3 regions of the Adlercreutzia sp. ZJ138 genome follow, and region 1 is predicted to be linked to each of the others. Evidence: predicted binding sites of a transcription regulator. Region 1 holds the regulator's gene; each other region holds the start of a gene.
What was found. Region 1 encodes LexA, which represses DNA repair genes until DNA is damaged. Its sites were predicted from a motif close to CNAACANNTGTTNG; they were not measured.
Positions count from the first base shown of each region.

Region 2: the regulator LexA is predicted to act here: its motif matches at 4,611-4,624, upstream of G7Y43_RS07250 (putative DNA modification/repair radical SAM protein).
Region 3: the regulator LexA is predicted to act here: its motif matches at 5,009-5,022, upstream of G7Y43_RS04345 (replication-associated recombination protein A).

Region 1 is NZ_JAAKEA010000005.1:65,058-72,001, reverse strand. Features, by position in the region: gene hflX (GTPase HflX) at 1-932, shown strand, start outside; gene lexA (transcriptional repressor LexA) at 943-1,581, opposite strand; gene nrdR (transcriptional regulator NrdR) at 2,101-2,547, shown strand; gene dut (dUTP diphosphatase) at 2,570-3,046, shown strand; gene G7Y43_RS03525 (hypothetical protein) at 3,473-3,979, shown strand; gene G7Y43_RS03520 (prenyltransferase) at 4,021-4,920, shown strand; gene gluQRS (tRNA glutamyl-Q(34) synthetase GluQRS) at 4,929-5,885, opposite strand; gene G7Y43_RS03510 (indolepyruvate oxidoreductase subunit beta) at 5,910-6,545, opposite strand; gene G7Y43_RS03505 (thiamine pyrophosphate-dependent enzyme) at 6,558-6,944, opposite strand, start outside.
Region 2 is NZ_JAAKEA010000015.1:29,519-36,462, forward strand. Features, by position in the region: gene G7Y43_RS07230 (InlB B-repeat-containing protein) at 1-3,471, opposite strand, end outside; tRNA gene G7Y43_RS07235 (tRNA-Glu) at 3,939-4,015, opposite strand; tRNA gene G7Y43_RS07240 (tRNA-Gln) at 4,047-4,120, opposite strand; tRNA gene G7Y43_RS07245 (tRNA-Thr) at 4,310-4,384, shown strand; gene G7Y43_RS07250 (putative DNA modification/repair radical SAM protein) at 4,678-6,120, shown strand; gene G7Y43_RS07255 (TIGR03915 family putative DNA repair protein) at 6,120-6,944, shown strand, end outside.
Region 3 is NZ_JAAKEA010000007.1:415-7,358, reverse strand. Features, by position in the region: gene alaS (alanine--tRNA ligase) at 1-1,369, opposite strand, end outside; gene G7Y43_RS04355 (AI-2E family transporter) at 1,456-2,769, opposite strand; gene G7Y43_RS04350 (DUF948 domain-containing protein) at 2,806-3,492, opposite strand; gene G7Y43_RS04345 (replication-associated recombination protein A) at 3,645-4,991, opposite strand; gene G7Y43_RS04340 (ATP-binding protein) at 5,455-6,771, opposite strand.

The sequences.
Region 1 (6,944 bases):
TCGCATTGCATGCAACCAGCAAAGAAGGCCGCCTTCAAGTCAAGCTCGCACAGAATCAGTACCTGCTGCCGCGTCTGCGCGGCATGTGGGCACATTTAGCCTCGAACCGCATGGGTGGCGGCGTAGGGTCACGATTTGGCGAAGGTGAAAGCCAGCTTGAAGTAGACCGCCGACTGGTACGTAAGCGCATCACTTCCATACGCGCTGAGCTTGCCCATCTTGCAAACGTACGAAACGTACAACGCGAGAGCAGATACGCGAGCGGTATGTTCAAAGTCGCGCTTGCTGGGTATACAAATGCCGGAAAGTCAAGTCTTCTCAACCGTTTAACCGGCGCTGACGTGCTCAGCTACGACCAGCTGTTTGCCACGCTTGATTCCACCACACGCAAGTTTGAACTTGAACAAGGCCGTGAAATCACCATAACCGACACGGTTGGTTTTATCCAAAAGCTCCCGACCACACTCGTGGAAGCGTTCAAGTCGACGCTTGACGAGATATCCGGTGCCGATTTGGTGCTGCACGTGATCGACGCTTCGTCACCCGACCGAGATGCGCAGATTGAAGCAGTGCAAGATGTGCTGGGGCAAATCCATGCCGAGAACATTCCACGCATTGAGGTGCTAAACAAAACCGACTTGCTCGATAGCGCGCAAGTAGAAGCGCTGCGCGCACGGCGTCCCGACAGTGTGCTTGTTTCGGCGAGCACGGGACAAGGCATAGACGATTTGGTTAACCGTCTGGCGCAAGCCGCCGCATCAAGCGACGTTCACATTGAGACGGTTATTCCCTACAATAACGGTAATCTCGTGTCACTTGCGCATGAGCGCTGTCACATTCTCTCCGAATACTACGAAGCAGACGGCACACACTTGACGATGCTTGTTCCGACATCGTATGTTTCGACGTTCTGTCCGAAGAGTAACCAGTAAATAGCTTTGATCACAACCGTCTGAACACGGCTACAACTTTTCCTGCAATGGAGCAGTCTCTCGTGATAATGGGATCCATGGAGGAATTCTCTGGTTGCAAGCGAACGTGATCCTTTTCGCGATAGAACGTTTTGACAGTCGCTCCATCGTCGATGATTGCAACCACGATGTCACCATTGTTGGCAACCGGCTGCTCCTTCACGACCACGTAGTCTCCATCGTTGATGCCCACCTCAATCATCGAGTCGCCGCGCACTGACAACATGAACGACGGCGCATCGCCAACGATGTCGGTGGGAAGCGTGATGGTTTCAGTGATGTTCTCTTCAGCGAGGATCGGTGTGCCAGCGGCTACATTTCCAACGAGCGGAACGTTGATAGTTTTGCTGAATCCCATAGGCGAGGTTGCAACAGCAGCAGGAGCCGCGTCGATCGGATGCGCTAAGGCAATAGAGCGCGACTTTAAGGGGTCGCGCTTAATAAGGTTTTTCTGCTCAAGCGCCTTAAGATGCACGTGAACCGTGGAAGGGGAGGACAGGCCGAGCGATTGGCAGATCTCCCGAACGGTGGGCCCATAGCCCTTTTCCCGGATGCATTCCTCGATGCAGTCCAGTACGGCTTGTTGCCGTTTGGTGATCTTCTCGTCCATAGCCAACTCCTTTAAGAAAAGCGAACATTTGTTTCAAATTCTATTGACGTGAACCTTTGTTCGGTCTATTATAAACACGAACAAAGGTTCTATGCAAGAGCAAAGGGGCTGAAAATGAGAATAGAAGATACAATGTGGGCGGTATCCGGCACGGCAGCACTCGCTCGCGCACCCCATGTCGCTCCATCCGCAGCCACAGGCAACGTGATACCGTTCGATCACTGCCAACGCACACATTTGGAAGGCGATTTGCGTCACCGGACACCTTGTCCATCGCTTCAACAGTGTAGCAATCGCATAAGGCTTGAAAACGTACCTCTCGTACGTCAGCTCACATACGGAACCAGCGAAGGGTGTCCATTTAATCTGTTTACACGCAAGCAGATCGCGGTGAGTGCCGTACTGTTCACTGCTGTGTCGTATCTCGTTGCATTGGTGTGATCATTAAGACACCATAACCATTGAACCACAATATATTGTATGGTAGCCTAAGCGCACTCAGCTGAGAGGGGAGTGCGCATGTATTGTCCAAGCTGCGGCAACCTTGAGTCGAAAGTCGTCGACTCCCGACCGTCTGAAGATGGAACTTCCATCCGACGCCGTCGCGAATGCCTTGAATGTGGGCATCGGTTCACCACGTACGAACGACTGGGAGACAATCCTGTCATGGTGATGAAAACAAACGGATCAACTGAAGTATATGACCGCGAAAAGCTCATGCGAGGCCTCACCATCGCTTGTGCGAAACGTTCGGTTTCACCCGACGATCTTTCATCATTGGTCGCCGACATCGAAGCTGAACTGCGCAACAAGCCGAAGTACGAAGTGACTTCGAAAGAACTTGGCGATATGGCGCTTGAGCGTTTAGCCAGCATTGATGAGGTTGCCTTCGTTCGTTTCGCAAGCGTGTACCAAGACTTCCAAAGCGCGAGCGAATTCGCCGAAGCGCTTGAGCGGTTGCGTTAATATGTACGAAAGAATTCGCCCCATGTCGTGTGAAAGCAATACGTCGTACAACGACGACCACAGTCCGATTATCATTCCTATCCAGCGGCTCGAACCGAGCAATCCACTTCCGCGGTTCGCGTACGTTGGAGACGCCGGCATGGATTTGCGCGCCGCCTGCGATTTCAAGCTCGCACCGTTTGAACGTATGGCGGTACCGTGCGGCATGGCACTAGCTATACCACACGGATACGCAGGGCTGGTGTTACCCCGAAGCGGCCTTGCCGCTAAGCACGGTATTTCGCTCGTAAACTCACCCGGTCTCATCGATTCGAACTATCGTGGGGAAATCAAGTCAGTGCTTATTAACCTCGATCCAACCGAAACGTTTGCCGCGCATGCGGGCGACCGGATCGCACAGCTGGTCATTATCAAGTTGCCAGCGGTTTGCCTTACTGAAACCGATCAACTCGATACCACAGAGCGTGGCATCGGAGGTTTCGGTAGCAGCGGACGTTAACTCTTTTCTGTATTCAACCTCAAATACGAATGTATGTTCGTTTTTTTCATATGTTCGTATTGAGCGTATGACCTACAACAGCAGGCTTCAACTCATGGGTAACATATCATATGCGTTTTTTCCAGACTTGACCGCTCCGTTGCATGGTGTGAGAAAATAGCGTTCCAGGGAAACACTGATTAAAGCCGTCTTGCCTTGCGCTGGCGAGGCGGATACCTGAGGATTGAAGACCGAATGCGCGCACTGACGTGCGTAAATGAGGTCTGAAATTCTCAGATACCGGTTCGTCAGTGCAAGGCAAGACGGCTTTAATCAGTGTTTCCCTAGGAAGGTTTAATAAGCTTCGCAGGCTGTGCACGCAGCATATTTCACAGCAGACTTATGGCACAACCGTTTACGTCATCACACAAAGGCATGGAGACAACCGTGGATCAGCAAAACGAAATAAAACCCAACGAGCCAGAACGCAATTCGAACGAATGTCCAAACAAGCCAAATGAGCCCACAGGAGCTCCAAATAAACTCAATGAGCAACGTAATCCTACAGGAAGCCCAAACGGCCCGCGTATTAACCTTACGAGCGCGCAAGAGACAAGCTTCAAGAAAGCGCGACGTCTCAGTAGTATTGCCATGCTGTGCGCCGTTGTGTCGCTGTTCTTCGGCGGCATGTTCCTTAGTACTGCAGGCTTGGTATGCGCATTCTTGAGTTATCGAACGTTAAAGCCACATTTCAGCGATCCAGGAGACGGTGGCACATTCGCTATAGCTTTGAAGCGTACCGCTGTAGTATCAGCAATGTTTTGTGCGATGTCGTTCGCATTGAACGCATTTGCCGCTTGGCAAATGATGCCGATGATCATGGACATGCTGAACTCAGGAAACCTCAACTTAGAAGGTGCATCCCCCAGCCCCTCAAATTCCACCTGGGGTTAATTGATAATATGTGTTATGTAAACCAGCATCTTACGCTGCGAATGGCGGTGCAACTAGCAGCACCGCATACTTGGCCTGCATCGGTATTGCCGGTGCTTGTTGCTTGCGCGCTGACACTTGCACACACTGGCCAGCTAGCTGTGCTCGATGCGATACTGCTGCTCGTCATCTGTGTGCTCATGCAGTCGTCGGTGAATACCTTCAACGACTACTACGACTACGTAAAAGGATCGGACTCCACCAACGACAACGTTGAAACGAGTGATGCTGTGCTCGTGTATAACAACGTAAACCCACGAGAGGCGCTCATACTTGCGATCGGGTTTCTAGCAACCGCCTTTGCGCTGGGTTTGGTCATCATCGTGCATGCTGGATTCATGCCGCTTTTTATCGCGCTTGTAGGTGCTCTTTTCGTAGTAGCGTATTCCGCTGGCAAAACCCCTATTTCGTACCTACCTATTGGCGAACTTGTCAGCGGCGTGGTGATGGGTGGGCTTATTCCCCTTGCCTGTTACCAGGTTCTCACCGGATGGCTTAGTCCTTGGGTATTCGTGTGGACGGTGCCGGAAATCATCGGTATCGGACTCATTATGTTCACCAATAACCAATGTGACATCGAGAAAGACCAACTTGCAGGGCGTCACACCATGCCAGTCTGTCTCGGTCGCGCGAAAGCTCGCAAGCTTTATTCCGCCGTACTGATCACCTGGCTTGTCTGTATCGTGGTTATCGTTTTTTTCTTCTTCCCACGTGGAGCTATCGTGCTTCCCTTCTTATTTGCGGCGGCATATCCCCTGCTCAAGGCCCTATATGCAAACCCCTTAGAGCCGCGCACACGCATCGGTGCCATGGCACAAGTATGCAGCGTGAACGTGGTACTGGGTAGCTTCTACGCGCTATGCATTGTGACAAGTGGTTACGCACTAACGTTTTCGCTATAGCTCGTCTGTTACGCGCGCCATGCTATCTGAATGAAATCAGAAATACCACCCTTAAAGCGATTGAGATCAAACGTTTCAAGCAGCTCTTCGGGTGTTGCCGGCTCATCGACTGATTGTAAGCCAACCACGTATGCAATGTGTCCCACCACGCCCTGCGGCGTGCGGTAACACTCGAGGAGTTCGGGTAGCGCCGCATCACGATCGCGCTTCGAGAGACGTCTCCCCTCTTCGGCAACAAGCAGAGGAATGTGTGCATATACAGGCGAGGGCATACCGAGGCAGCGCTGCAGAAACATCTGCTGCGGTGTTGAACACAAAAGGTCAACACCGCGCACTACCGACGTTACGCCCTGTTCAGCATCGTCAACCACAACAGCCAGTTGATAAGCGAACGCCCCGTCCGCACGCTGCACCAAGAAATCGCCGCATTCAGTTGCCAGATTCTGCCCATACGGACCCTGAATGGCATCAATAAGATCGATGCGCATGGCAGGAACTTCAATCCGCTCAGCAGGGGCTTTCTGCAGCCGTTTCGCGGCAACCTCCCCATCACTCAAATTCCGGCACGTTCCCGCATACACGAGCTTTTCACCACGATGCGGTGCCGATGCCGCATGCAAATCGGCACGCGAGCAGAAGCACGGGTACACGCGGCACGTCCGTTTCAGCTCGTCAAGCGCTGCACGATATGCCTCGCCACGCTCGCTTTGGTAGAGCGGACCCGTGTCCCACGTAAGCCCCAGCGCATCAAAATCGCGCATGATGGCGCTTACGTATTCACTCTTCGAGCGCTGCGCATCGAGATCCTCGATGCGCAGCGCAATACGACCACCTTGACTCTTAGCGATAAGCCAAGCCATCAGTGCCGCATACACATTACCCGCATGCATGCGACCCGTGGGCGACGGAGCGAATCTGCCGACCACGGGACGGCACTTTTCTTGGCTAATTGCAGCTTCACCCATCGCTTCGCCGCGTTCCCATGTTCGCTACGCTTGATCAGGCGCGCCAAGAGCAGCTTCACGGGCGAATTTGTAGCCTTCATCGAAGGCTGCCAAATTCGCCTCAACCGTTTTAGGCGGCACGCGCTTCGCGATAACATCTTTCCACACATCCAACGGGAAATCGAGCCTTGTGGCGAGCGCTCCGAGCAGCACTACATTCGCCGACTTCGGAGAGCCAGCAGCACGAGCTATCTGACCCGCAGGAATGATAGTTGCTTCCGTAGCCTCTAACCGCTTGTCAAGATCAGTTGGCGCTTTCACAAGACCAGCAGCCACGGGAAGCGGCTTAATGCGCTCATCGGCCACCAGCAAGTAGCCGCCCTCCTTCACATAGGCAAGGTTACGCAGCGCTTCCATGCGCTCGAACGAAACGACGCAGTCCGCCGTACCAGCGTCGGCAACCATCGACGCCACACGACCACGCCCAAAGCGTACTACCGTGGTCACCGCGCCGCCACGCTGCGACATGCCGTGGATTTCGGATACCTTCACGACATAGCCTGCTTCAAGCGCTGCTTTCGCAAGCAGATCGGCGGCGAGGATGGTGCCCTGGCCGCCCACGCCGCACAGTAGCACGGTTATCGCGTCGGGCGCAGCTTGCTGCATTTCTTCCTGAGTCATGAGTAATCCCTCCTAAGCCTGCGTCTGACGGATAGCGGAAAAGCCACAATACTGCGAGCACTGGCCGCATCCAATACACTGATCTGGATCGATGCTGGCAATCCCCGTCTGCTCGTCTGTCGAGATGGCAGGGCAGCCCAACGTTGGGCACACGCCGCATGCACGGCAGGCGTCCGTCACTTCGTATGCGGGCTTGCGCACCCGGTCGATAAGAATGCAAGGCGAGCGGAAGATAAGAACACTGATATCGTCGGTTTGCGTGGCACGCTTCAGGGCACCGCGCACGGCTCTCATGTCGTTCGGGTCAATCACCTGCACGTCCTCGACACCAATCGCCCGCACGACGCCTTCCAAATCGAGCTCGCGCGAAGGACGGTGCTGCAGGGTTTCACCATTGAA
Region 2 (6,944 bases), on a different contig from region 1:
GAGTTTCCCGTAGAACGCGCCTTCAACAAGCGCCTGATCATCAGCCCCTTCAAAAGCGCTTGTGTCGATGTCGTTGGCAAGTGCGTAATTACCATATGGGTTGTTCTTGATGGCCAGCAGCTCATCGAGGTTGTGTATGAAGGTAACAGGAGCCTGGTTGTCGTATATCCCATAGGTAAAATCGTTCGTTACGCGCTTCATTAGGTAATACATACGCGTGCGCAGCGCCGACATTTGCGACAAGTTGCGGTCGGCCTTAGAAGCGTCGGTTTTCAGCGCCTCTTCGAACTTGGAAACTAGGTCCTCGAACGCTACATATTCCAGCTTGTCAGCGTCTTGCTTAATCGCATCCCACTTCGCAAGCTGATATTCCTTAAAGGAATCAAAGCCCGTTATACGCTGTAGCTTGGCTACGTCTCCCTCGCTGCCGCTGCCGAACTCAACAAATGCGTCGTAGCCGTAATCGCCCAGCATGCGATACATCTGCAACTTGAACGAACGCGAATCGGGGTGGCTTCCGTTCGCATGAATGGGATGCCACCACACACCCCGAATATCCTCTTGCACATACAAGTCCCACAGCCACGAAACTTTTCCCGTGTTGGAAATGCCGGGACGCAGGAATAGTTGATTGTCGTAAACCTCTTCGACGGTGTTGAACTTCCGCGTACCGTCGACAAATGCCGACAGGTTGACCGGCGCTGTAGCAGCACTTCCATCGTAGCTGCTCAAAACCGCATTTCTCGATCGCAAAATGGTTGCCGTGGCGCCCACGTCCAACGGACTCGTGCCGTTTTGACCGTCATACTGCGCCTGCGAAGCCACGGCATTCTGCTCGTCTTTTTCAAGCCGCAGAAACGCTTCCAGCGCGGCGTAATCCAAAACATCAAGCGCGTCGTACATGTTGGCGTAGTAAGAATTGAGCTTTTCCGTGGAACTGATCCGCTCGCGCGTGAGATTCGTTGCCACATCGGCCGACAAGTCGTAGTCGTACGTCATATTCATGCTATAGGAATACTGACCGAACCCTTGTGTTAAAAGCCCGTCGGTGTAGTCTTCAGTGCCAGCACGCCTTGTGCCACCCTGTAAGAACCAATCGTTGTCCAGCGCATGACCCATTTCATGCGACCATATATTCCACCCACATTCAAGTGCCCCGTAGAAGAAGAACAGCCGCTTGTAGTTCACACCCATATTCAGCGTCATAACCGAGGAACCCATGGAGCTGCTGTTGTACAGGCCAATGGCGTCGGTGAAGTTTTTGCAGTAGTCGTCTTCGGTCGGCGTTTTTCCCCACAGCTTTTCACGCTCGAGATACGCCGTACCTTCATTTTTGTTCCACTTTCGATCTACTGACACAACGCATACAGCGTTAACCTTATCCGCCCCCACAAAGGTTGAAGCGGTGGCAGCGTACTTTGCCATGTGGCTAAACGCCGCGTCACTCATAAGCTTTTCAAACGCCGCCCTGTGCTCGTCGTCCAGTTTGGGTTCCGCGTAATAACCCGTACTCGTACCCGTTGCCAAAAGCCCCGCGGTAACGCCCATGTATTGCGAGGCGTCGTCAAGCGTTACCCACGCCAACAGATAGTCGGGGAAGCGTTTCACCTGATCCCAGCCTCGCCAAACTAAGTTGCTGGTGTCTACCCCCTCGGCACCTTCGGGTCTAAACTCCTTGTAGAAATACCGCGACGACATATAATCGGCAAACCAATTTGCCATATCAGCGTAACCAGTCGTCCGCTGAACAATCATCTGCAAAAACGACGGCACGTCCGGCGCGCCCGTTCGCTTCGCGAGGAACGCCGAATAGGCGCCCGAAGACGTTTTATCGGTCATAGAAAACGTGTAAACCGACGAATACCGCACGTCAGAGGTCATGCCAACAAGCGACAACCCAGGACGTATAACATCCCCCCGAAACGCCATGAGCAGAAAGGGGTTCACGTTCTTTTGAGCGCCCACCGACTCGCTTCCACCAGTGTCGAAACCGTAGAAGCGCTCGTAGTAGGTATACAGGAACAGCAAGTCAAACATCTTATACTCGCGTATAGTGGAGGTAAACGTTGTTTCGGGCTTCGCCTCCATCGACCTGGTCATAATGGCATCCCACACCTTCGTGTTGGGAGCTGTTGCGCACCATCCACCCACGTTAGTAAGCAAGTTTGCCGCAACTTCCTCAGCGTTATCATGTATGTTTCTGTCGAAGTAGTCGCGTACTGTGCGGTGTACCTCAACGTTACGGCAGAAACTCTTGAAGTAGCTATCCCACGTTTTGCTTCGGATAAACGTAGCGACTTTCTCGATGGCGCTCCCCGAAACACCATCGTCAAGCACCCAGAAGTCTGGTTGGTAGAGAATCTCCGGCTCGGCGGCCACATACGATGCCGCCAAGTGAGACGTTCCCATATATGAAACATCAAGCGTTTGCGATGTTCCGTCAGAGAAGCAAACGACAGCGCGCGCAACGTCTTCAACCTGACCAGAACGCAGGCTCACCTTCATACCTGAGTCCTTGTGCACCGGCCAGCTTTCCACAATGGTCTTCGTAGCAAGCGGGCTGTCGGCAGGAATCGCATTGCCCGACTTCACGATATCTTCGAGCGATGCGAATGGGGCAAGCTTATATGCATTGATGTAGGCATTATTGCGCTCCGAGTCGTATCCCTGCACCTGCTCGAGCGAAGTCAGAATCGTTTCGTCGGTAACCTGTTGGCTTACGGGGCGCGAATAGCTTCCGTTCACATATCCCCACAGCACGTCGAGATACCGTTGCTGCTCGCCTTCGGCCGTGGGAAGCTTCAGCTTGAGATAGAACTTATCGTCAACAACGTTGGCTGACTCTATTTCCGCGTAGAACGAGGGTATCCGATAGCACTCAACGTATGCTAAGCGATCGGTCGGGTTAAAGTTGTTCACGTTCAGCATGCCGACATTGAAAACGCTGCCGTCGCCGTTCATTTCATAAACGCTTAACGACTTGATGTCTTTATAGGTTATGTCGGCACAATAGGTTGGAACGCTGCGCAACGACATGACGGCCGCCCGCCGCGCGGCTCGTTTTGCGGGCGTGTTGCCCGCATCGGACGCATCGGACTCACCGCCAGCGTTGCCAGAAACGTTGCTGCTAGCGTCATCCGCCAACAGCATATCCCTATCGGTCAGGGAAGTGTCAATGCGAGCCGCTTCGGCTTCACGTACAGCGTCGAACTCACGCTGCGCCTCTGCTTCGGCGCGAGCGCGGTCTTCCTCAGCCTGTGCGAGAGCTTCTGTAAGATGCGCGTCGGCTTCTTTTTCTCGGGACTCAACGTCATCTCCGGCGTTTTCGTCCATGCAGCTGCCGCATATTTCAGCAGAGCTGTCGCTTTCGCTTTCATCGGCAAAAGCAACAGCATGCGGAGCTACAGGAGCAAGGGTGGCCACCAGCACGCACGCCATCATCAACGATATGGCGGCTCGCAGGGTGTGCATTACGTTGGGCTTCGTTTGTGGTGCGTTTAACGTCTGCAACTGCGTTAGCCTCCTAAACCTCAGGAATGCTTATTTGCCCAAATTATACAAAGAACGCCGCCACACCTTGAAAACAAACTGATTCTTTACCTTACGTGATTACAATCGTCTGCACCTGATCTGTATGGACATCGTACCCACCTATCTTTGTAATAGATGCAATCATCCGGAGCCGGATTATCATAGGCATGCTCGGCATCGCCATCAGTCTCACTTTCGGGTTTACACCCGCCAACTTTTGCAGTTCGCTTTATAATTGAGTACAACAAATGCGTCCGTATGAGATTGGGAGCCCGGACATTTTGCTGGACTTCGACTCTGGCCGGGAAGCCAGCTTCATCTGCGTGCAGCTGAACACGCTGACTGCCACTGGCTGACCCGTGAACAGTAACAAAAAGGCCGCCCCGGAGGGCGGCCCTTAGCATTCTTGGTAGCTCCGACCGGATTCGAACCGGCGACCTCCGCCTTGAGAGGGCGGCGTCCTAAACCGCTAGACGACGGAGCCACATGTGCGCTTTGCTCGTACAACCGAAAACTGGCTGGGGTGGAAGGAGTCGAACCCTCACATACGGAACCAGAATCCGCTGTCCTGCCATTAGACGACACCCCAGTGGCATCTTCTCGGTGCATCTACGCCACCGCAGAGGCAAGACGTAAGCGCAAGACGGTATATTACGGATCCCTTGGCTTTTCGTCAAGTGTTACCGGGAATTTTTTCGGGAAATTTGTCCGTCCTTCCCAAAACGAACGCTTTGTCGTACAATGATCCGCACGCCGCGCTATGCGAGGCGTGCGGCTTGCCAGTGTGGCGCAATGGTAGCGCAACTGATTTGTAATCAGTGGGTTGCGGGTTCGACTCCTGTCACTGGCTCCAGAAAAACAGTGGGTCAGACGGCGTACCGTCTGACCCACTTTCAGTTTTTAGCAACGTTCCAGAACAAGCGCAACAGGGGTGTTGAGTACTGAAAGTTCTGGAGACTGATTTGGGCTCATCATCAACGAGCCCACGATTGAACCCTGTTCCAGTAGTACAGCGGTGAGTCGCAGCGTTGAGTCGAATGATTTTCCTCGCCTCTGCTCGTCTAATTCATGTTAGAATACGAACATACATTCGCACGAACGTTTGATCGTATTTTGAAATGGCCGAAGAGCACTGCGAGGGAAGCTATGGAAACGGCTGATAAGTTAGAAATTCTTGCCGATGCCGCAAAGTACGACGTCGCATGCACGTCGTCGGGCGTCAATCGCGGTGCGGTTTTCGGGCAACTCGGGTCGGCAAGTTCAGCCGGATGCTGCCACAGCTTCACACCCGATGGGCGTTGCATCACGTTGCTTAAAGTACTCATGACCAACGTATGCATCTACGACTGTGCCTACTGTGTGAATCGGGCGAGCAACGACGTACCGCGAGCCGCTTTCGCACCACGGGAGCTCGCTGATCTGACTATCGCGTTTTATCGTCGCAACTGCATCGAAGGCTTATTCTTAAGCTCTGGCGTTATCGGCAACCCTGACCAAACGAGCGAGCTTATGGCCCGCACGCTACGCATCCTGCGTTATGACTACGGCTTTCGGGGATACCTGCATGCGAAGGCCGTTCCCGGCACGTCGCCCGAACTAATCAACGAGCTCGGACAGCTTGCCGACCGCCTAAGCGTGAATATGGAGCTTCCCTCGCACCAAAGCTTGGCATTGCTCGCCCCACAGAAGAGCAAGCAGGACATCGTTGCCCCCATGCGGCAAATTCGCGACGCTATCGCAACCGATCGCGACGTCCGTGCACTCATGGGAAAGAAAACCGTATATGGCACGTCGGTGCAGACAAGACGCAAACAAGCGCCCTTCGCTCCCGCCGGACAATCGACCCAAATGATCATTGGCGCAACCCCAGAAAGCGACTACCACGTGCTGAACCTTTCGGCAGCCCTGTATCGCACCATGAGTATGAAGCGTGTGTTTTTCAGCGCATACGTACCCGTAAACAGCGACCCACGCCTACCCAGCAACGATGCAATGCAGCTTAATCGCGAACACCGGCTCTACCAAGCCGACTGGCTGCTACGTTTTTACAAGTTTGACGTAACCGAGATCATCGACGAGAGCCACCCCTTCTTGGAGACCGACATTGATCCAAAGGCAAATTGGGCACTTAACCATCTTGACTTGTTCCCTGTTGAAGTGAACGCCGCACCGTATGCAATGCTGTTGCGAGTGCCCGGTATCGGCGTAAAGGGAGCACGCAGTATCATCGCCGCACGCAGACAGCGAAAACTTGGAGAAGACGAGTTGCGCAAACTCGGCATTGCTTTCAAGCGGGCAAAATTCTTCATTACGTGCAACGGAACGTACGCCGCACCTGGTATCGACTTCTCACGCGACGTACTGCATGCACAGCTTTCAGCACCTATCAATGGAGGGCGCCACGGCCGCCGCGCCGATAAGGCAATACCTGGCCAAATGAGCTTGTTCGAAAGCGTCGACACGCCAGAGAAACTGCGGGCACGCGGGTTGCAACCCGGTCAGAACACACCGAACGCTGCACCACTCACCAGTTCCGCACCACGTTCGTGTACTACAAGCGATTGGAACCGACTGCTGGAGGCATCCTAATGACGCGAATCGAAACCAAACTCACACCCAACATCGACAACGGCCGAAATGCCGCAACGAACACCACCTGCGGCGATAAGCGAGCGAACCAGGTGTGTACCGCACCACGCATTCCCGACGTCATCGAGCGACGGCGCATCCTTGGCGAGATGATAGAACCCTCCCCATCCGTCCAAACCATGGAATGTGGAAGCGACACCCAAAGCGACACTGTCAGTTCGCACGCATCGGCCAGCACGGTTGCCTACACCTACGACGGAACGCTTGAGGGGCTGCTCTCATGCGTATTCGCTGCCTACGCCAACCGAGAAGACCCTACAGACATCATGCCCGCCGATAGTTTCCAACCGCGACTCGGGCAAGCTGTGAGAAGCATTAGCACCGATCTTACTCGCGCTGAGCGGGTGCGTGTGGGCGTGTGCCGCAACTGTGGACCGGCAGGGTTCGCCGCCGTGCGCACCGCCTCGCTTTCCGATAATCCCACCATGAGCATGGCGGTGTACCGCTTCATCCGTCATGGCATGGTACAAAACCGCCCTCATTCCTGCGCTGGCTGCAAACGACAGCGAAGTTGTTCGGGTACTGGAGAAGGTAACCTGGGCCTTTGTTCGAACAGCGCTCAGCCCAGCACACTGAATGACCTGTCGCATCCAGCTGTGGCAGGCGTGCGCGAACTCGTCCGAGAAGCCACATGCGAAGCCGAACGCATGAGACAGTTTATCCGCTTCGAACACATGGATAACAGCGTGTGGTTCGCGCGCTGTAACCCAAAAGCAAGTGTTGTTCCTTTGATCATGTCCCACTTCGCCGCACGGTTTAACACG
Region 3 (6,944 bases), on a different contig from region 1:
CACCTACCTCGTTTAGTGTGTCGGTATACACGCCGCCGTAGGTGCTCCATGCCGCTTCGATATCGGCTTTGTTCGCCGCACGAGCGCGATCACGCTGTTCTTCCATGCACTCGTGGAAGCGATCCATGTCAACCTGAATGCCTGCATCAGCCGCCAGCTCGCAGGTGACCTCTACCGGGAAACCATACGTGTCGTGCAACACAAAGGCCTGGTCGCCAGAAAGCACCGGCCCCTCTAGCTGGGCAAGCGCCTCGTTTAGGAACGCCCTGCCCTGGCGCAGCGTGGCACCAAAGCGCTCTTCCTCGGCAAGAATAAGCCGGCGCTCAAGTTCGCGGTTTTCCACAATTTCGGGGTACACATCACCCATAAGGCGGACAATCTCGTCAACATACTCGTTTAAGAATGGTCCCTCAATGCCGATAAGATGTGCCTTCATGATGGCACGACGCAGCAGACGGCGCAGCACGTAGCCGCGCCCTTCGTTAGAAGGAAGAATGCCGTCGGCAATCATAAATGTAACCGCACGGCTGTGATCAGCAATGATACGCAGCGCGAGGTCGGCAGCAGCGTCGCTTCCGTACGTTGCACCCGACAACCGCTCTCCAACCGCCACCAGGCTGCGCAGCACGTCAGTTTCGTAGTTCGACTGTACGCCTTGCATAATGGCAGCAATGCGTTCAAGGCCCATGCCGGTGTCGATGTTTTTCTTCGGCAGTGGAACAAGCGTGCCGTCCTCTTGCCCATCAAACTGCGTAAACACGCAGTTCCAGTACTCCAGGAAGCGGTCGCAATCGCACCCGGGCGCGCAATCGGGCTTGCCGCAGCCGAATTCGGGACCCTGGTCGAAGTAGATCTCGGAACACGGGCCGCACGGACCTGTGGGGCCACCACGCCAGAAGTTGTCATCTTCACCCAAGCGCGAAATATGGTCTTCCGGCACGCCGAGGCTCTTCCAAATCTCGATGGTTTCGTCGTCGTCTTCAAACACCGTGAAGTACAGACGCTCGGCCGGAAGCTCAAGCACATTCACAGAGAAGTCGTACGCCCATGCGCACATTTCCTGCTTGAAGTACTCGCCGAACCCGAAGTTGCCCAGCATCTCGAAAAAGCTCTGGTGCCGCCCGGTGGTACCAATGATATCGATATCGTTGGTGCGCACGCATTTCTGCGCAGTGGTGGTGCCAATATAGGGTGCCGGAAGCTGCTTTTGTTGTAGGAAGTACGGCTTAAACTGAACCATACCCGCAACCGTGAGCAAAAGCGATGGGTCGTCGGGCACCAGCGAGCTGGAAGGCCAGCGCTGGCAGCCCTTTTCTTCGAAATACTTCAGGTACTTCTCGCGGATTTCCGCACTTGTCATGTACTTCATCAATGCAATCCTTCTGATGGTTCGTTTGTCCCGATAACACTTCCGCCCCTGCGTAGGGCGTCTCTCACAAAGGTTGGCTCAGATTGTCAGAACCCGTCGCCACCCTTTCGTTTCACTTCGCGAACGGAACTTTTCGCCGACCCCTTCACCACCGGATGAGCGGCCGTAGCGTCGGCCATAGGATCAACCACAGCGTCATCGCCTTCGACACCGCCTTTGAAGAACACCCCATCGGGTGCCACAATGCGCCGTCCCGTACGCTTTTCGAAATAATACACGAACACCGACTTTGCCATAGCAACAATGGGAATGGAGAACAACATACCGACAAGTGTACCCATAACGCCGTAGGCAGCGCCACCAAGCGCTGAACCCACCATAAGCGCAACAAGCACAAGCGCCGGATGCGCATCAACCGACCCTTGCATGATGCGGGGGTATACCACCGTTGCCACAAAGCAGTGCACCAGCACGAATCCCAGCACGGCCAATGCCGCCACAACTACGCCATCGAATACGCCCACTACGGCAAGGATGATGCCACCCACCCACGGACCGATAACGGGAACGATGTTCACAATGGTCATGATCACGCCCAAAACCGCGGCGCTTGGCATACCAATGATTGCAAACCACACGCCCGAGCACACACCAACGATGGCGCTTTGCAACAGCGTGCCACGAATGAAGCCACTCATCACGCGCGTAGCGGTGATGTGCAGCATTTCAGCCTCTTCGCGATGTTTGTCACTGACAAGACGATTACATTCTCTCCCGATGCCAGGAAGTTCAAGGAGAATCCAGAACGACACCACCAGTGCAAACAAAATCTCGAGCGCCGCGTTAACAAGCCCAGCTCCCAACGCCACGATGCCGTTCGCGCTGGATTTTGCGAGCTCGGAAGCCATCGCACTCAGCGACGAGAGCGTTTCAGTTCCCCACTGCTGGATGGCGTCACTTTGGAAGAGATAGGAATAGCGCTCGTACAGCTGGTTAAGCAGCGCGCTTATATCGTCGATGCGAGCAGGCATGCTGCTCACAAATTCGCTGACTTGGCCGATCAAACCATGCGCGGGCGAAAACATGAGCAGGCACACGCATGCGACTACTACAAACATAAGCACGAACGCAGCGGCCGTCGCCCAGAAACGGGGCATGCCGCGGCGTTCGAGCGAATTGACCGGACCGCGCAAGCAGAATACGATAATGACCGTGAGAATAAGGATGGCAATGGCTATGTGAAGTACGCTTATGGCCTTCGCTGCTACCAGAAGCAAAAGAACAGCACCAATAGTACTCCAAATGCGCAGGCACAACGTGCGAGCCTTCAGCTCCGCACGATCAAGGCCGCCTGGCACCCCGCAAACTGATACGGGTTCCTCCGAACACTCCCGAGACAAGCGAAACGCCCCCTACGCTTTCAAACCTTCGGCACTCTACTGCTGGGCATCTACTGATGCGGCAGCCACACCGGACGCAGCCTGATCGGCCGGTACTACTGGCTGCGGAACCGTAACGTAGCCATCTTTGGAGCCATGAGCACCCTCTGACGAAGCTCCCTCACCAGCGCTCACAGGTTCCCCCTTCGCGGAATCGCGCGAAGCGGCAGCGCTTGAAGCAGCGTCTTCTTTGGCGGGATGTGTGGACTGCACAGCCTTGGATGCAGCAGCCTCGGCGGCTTTCGCCTCGCCCAGCGCCACCGATGCATCACTTGCCGCCTTCGGTTTAAAGGCGTCGCGAATGCGCGTCGAAGCCGACGCGATCAGGTTCAGCGGTGTGCTGGCCACGGCATCAACCGCATTAACAGCTGACGTTGCCGTGTCGGTAATGTCGCCGACGTTTTCTAGAATCTGGTCGAGACGCATGACTTCCAAATTCACGGCATCAACCGTTAGCGACACGCGATCAACCAGCGGGTCGGCTTTCGCAATGAGAGGCTTGCACGCCTCGGTAATTTCTTCAACGTTAGCAAGCGTTGGCTCGAGCTGCTTATGCATAGCATCGACGGTTTCCCTGGTTTTGCGAACCGTCGCGACCAGCTCAAACGCGAGCCACGCCAACGCCGCAACGGCAACGATGGCAACGGCGATCAGCACGATACCCAAAATATCAGTGGCACCCATGACGAACCTCCTTGTTTACCGTAAAAGATTCATTCACTATAGCACGTCAAACCCGTAGTACCGGAGAATCCTCGCCGCTTCGGCAAAGCGTTTCCATCTTGCAACCAATACCTAACCAACACCCCTACCCAAACCTACACCAACCACAACGATCAGTGCTCGTTGGTATCGTGTGAGTCGGCTTCGGCGGCATCGGCGCGGTCACGTGCAGCAGCATCAGCGCGATACGCCTCCCACCCGCGCGGCCCTGGCCGGTAGAAGCAGCCCCGTTCCAAACCGTCGGGCAAATAGCGCTGGTCGACCCAGCCCGATGGGTACGAATGAGGATACTTGTAATCGCCGTAGTTTTCCGAACCCGGCCGGTGCCGGTCGCGCAGATGATTGGGAACTTGACGGGCGGGGCCATGGCGAACTTCGGCCAGCGCGGCATCGATTCCTGCTTCAGCGGCATTGCTCTTCGGGGCTAGTGCTAGGTAGATGGCAGCTTGCGCAAGATTGATGCGGCATTCTGGATAGCCAATAACCTCAGCTGACTTAAACGCCGCCTCAGCTACGAGCAGCGCCTGCGGATCGGCATTACCGATGTCTTCCGATGCAGCTATAAACATGCGCCGCGCAATGAACTTCGGGTCTTCCCCACCGTCGATCATACGTGCAAGCCAGTAGAGCGCGGCATCGGGGTCAGACCCTCGCATGGATTTAATGAACGCAGATATGACGTCGTAGTGCATGTCTTTACCCTTGTCGTAAGGCAAAGCGCGATGCGGCACAGCAATGCGCACATGTTCGGCTCCCACCCGCGTGGGAGCTGCTGGCGTTCCCGGTTCAAGCATGCCCGCGGCAAGTTCGAGCGTGGTCAGCGCCGCACGGCCATCGCCACCAGCAAGCAGTACGATAGCGTTCAGCGCTTCATCATCCAGCTGGTACGTGCCACCAAGACCCCGATCGTCAGCCACCGCACGCCGCACCATTTCGGCGATGTCGGCATCGGTGAGACTTTTCAGCTCGATGATGCGCGAGCGGCTGTTCAGCGCGGAGTTCACTTCGAAAAACGGGTTTTCTGTTGTGGCACCCACCAACACGACAATGCGATCTTCCACCGCATGCAGCAACGCATCTTGCTGACTGCGGTTGAAGCGGTGGATTTCGTCAACGAACAGAATAGTGCGCCGCCCCGACAGGGCAAGACGTTCATTGGCGGCGTCGATTTCGCGACGAAGATCGGACACAGTGCCGCCGATGGCCGACACCTCCACAAACGCCGCTTTTGTGGTTTCGGCAATGACGTGGGCAATAGAGGTTTTACCCGTGCCAGCCGGGCCATACAAGATAAGCGAGCTTAAACGGTCTTGCTCGATGGCGCGGCGCAGCCAGCTGTCCGGGCCAACGGCATCTTGCTGACCGACAAGTTCGTCAAGCGAGCGCGGACGCATGCGCACAGCAAGCGGAGCCACCGTGGCCCGACGTTCGTTTTCCATTGCTGTGAATAACGTATCCATACCGCTATGGTATCACACGAACAAGTGTTTGTGCAAAATGTTCTTTGGCTTCACCAAAAAATGCGTTGTTCTTTGGTTTTCGTCCACGAACCAGCCAGTGGGGAAACACTCTTTGCGTCGTTTCGGAGTCAGCCAATGGGGAAACGCTTATTTGCGTCGTGTGCGCCTTTACTTCGGAAACTGCCACATGTCAAGACTTCAATTGACGCGCTCATAGCGTATACTCATAAGTGGTTCCACCCCCGCAACCATACTTTGCGATGGACCGACGTATTTTACTTGGGAGCCTCAGATCGCTCGTGAAATGGAGATTCGCATCCGTTGATGCGAAAACCAGGAAGCGCGCTGCGGGCACCCACCTTGTTCAAGGTGGGTTCATCCTTCTGGTCGGGGGTGGGCCTTTTTTGTGCCGCGCAATACGTAGCTCCATCGAGCACATAGACGATGGCACCCCATGCCGACGTTAGGGTTCCAGCGCAGTCAGAGGCACAACATACACGCCGCTTTCTTCATCTCGCCGCCAGAACGGCGACGTGGCCGTGAGTACCATCATGAACTCTGGTTCGGGGTTGCGCGCCGCTGGGTTGGCAGCGATTTTTCCTGCAAGTCGCTGTAGATTAGCAATGCCCCTGGGAACCTTGTCTTCCCCAAGCTTCACCTCGATAGCCGCCCAGCGGCCATCGTTCAGATCGAAGACGATGTCGGCTTCCAAACCATCAGCATCCCCGTAGTAGCGCAACGAACTCGCATGACTACCTGGCAGCAGGGACGCGAATACGCGTAGCTCGTGAACACACAGAGATTCGAAGAGTAAGCCGAACGTTTGGGAGTCCGACAACAGTCTTTCAGGCCCCATCCCCAACAGCGACGCAGCGATGGAGGGGTCGGCGAAGTAGCGTTTGGATTTCGTACGCAAGCGCGATTTTGAGCGCACGGGAGCATCCCACCCAGGAAGCTCTTCAATGAAAAAGAGGTCCTCGAACATGTCGAGGTAGCGCCTGACCGTGGAGCGCGCCAGGTCGACATTGTCCTCTCCTAGATCGGCGTCCGCAGCCAGAGTGTCGAGCGTGGCCGACGTCGCCACGTTCCGCGCAAGCGACAGCGCCAACCTGCGCGCGGTTTGGGGCACACCGCCTTTTTTTGGCACACTCACGTCGAAAAGCGCGCCAAGGTACTGACTCACAACCTCGGCAGCATCTTGCGGTGTTGCTCCGACCAGCGCTGGCCACCCTCCAACACAGATGGCATCTGCAATCTGTGCAAGACCAAATTCTTGCGCAAGACCCGACTCGAAGTTGCCGGCAAACAGGCCCGAAAGCGACACACCGCCCCGAGCAATTCCTCGCTCGAGAAGCGTCATCGTGCTCATGTCGATGCGAGCAATGCGCCCGGCTCCACTATGCGACACCTTGTCCTTTTCGGGTGTTGAAGAGCCAGTGAGAATGTAAAGTCCCTTGCTGCCGCCCGAGCTGTCGATCGCTCTGCGCGCGGCGTCCCACACGGCAGGCACCTCCTGCCATTCATCGATCACGTGTGGATTCTGTCCGCGCAACGCCAGCCGAGGGTCCGCCTTAACGAGGGTGCGCACATTCTCGTTGTCCAAAAAAATTGAACTCTCACCAAAGGCAAAGGAACTCCAGGATTTACCACACCACTTAGTTCCACGCACCTCAACCGCACCAAACAACCCCAGCAGCCTCGCAATCCGCGCGTCTATGAGTCTAGGAGCGTAGCCTTCCGGCTTATCAGATCCGTAGGTGATCTGTTTCCCGTAGAACACCACGACCTGGCCTCCTTTATTGTACACTTCATTTTCGAGGATTAGTGTACTTCATTTTCGAGGATTAGTGTACTTCATTTTCGAGGAATTACACGCTTTATTTTCGAGGAAGGTTGATTGCGTGGTTGATTGATCTTTGCCATACGAAATATCGCGATCCTGTATCCACCGGA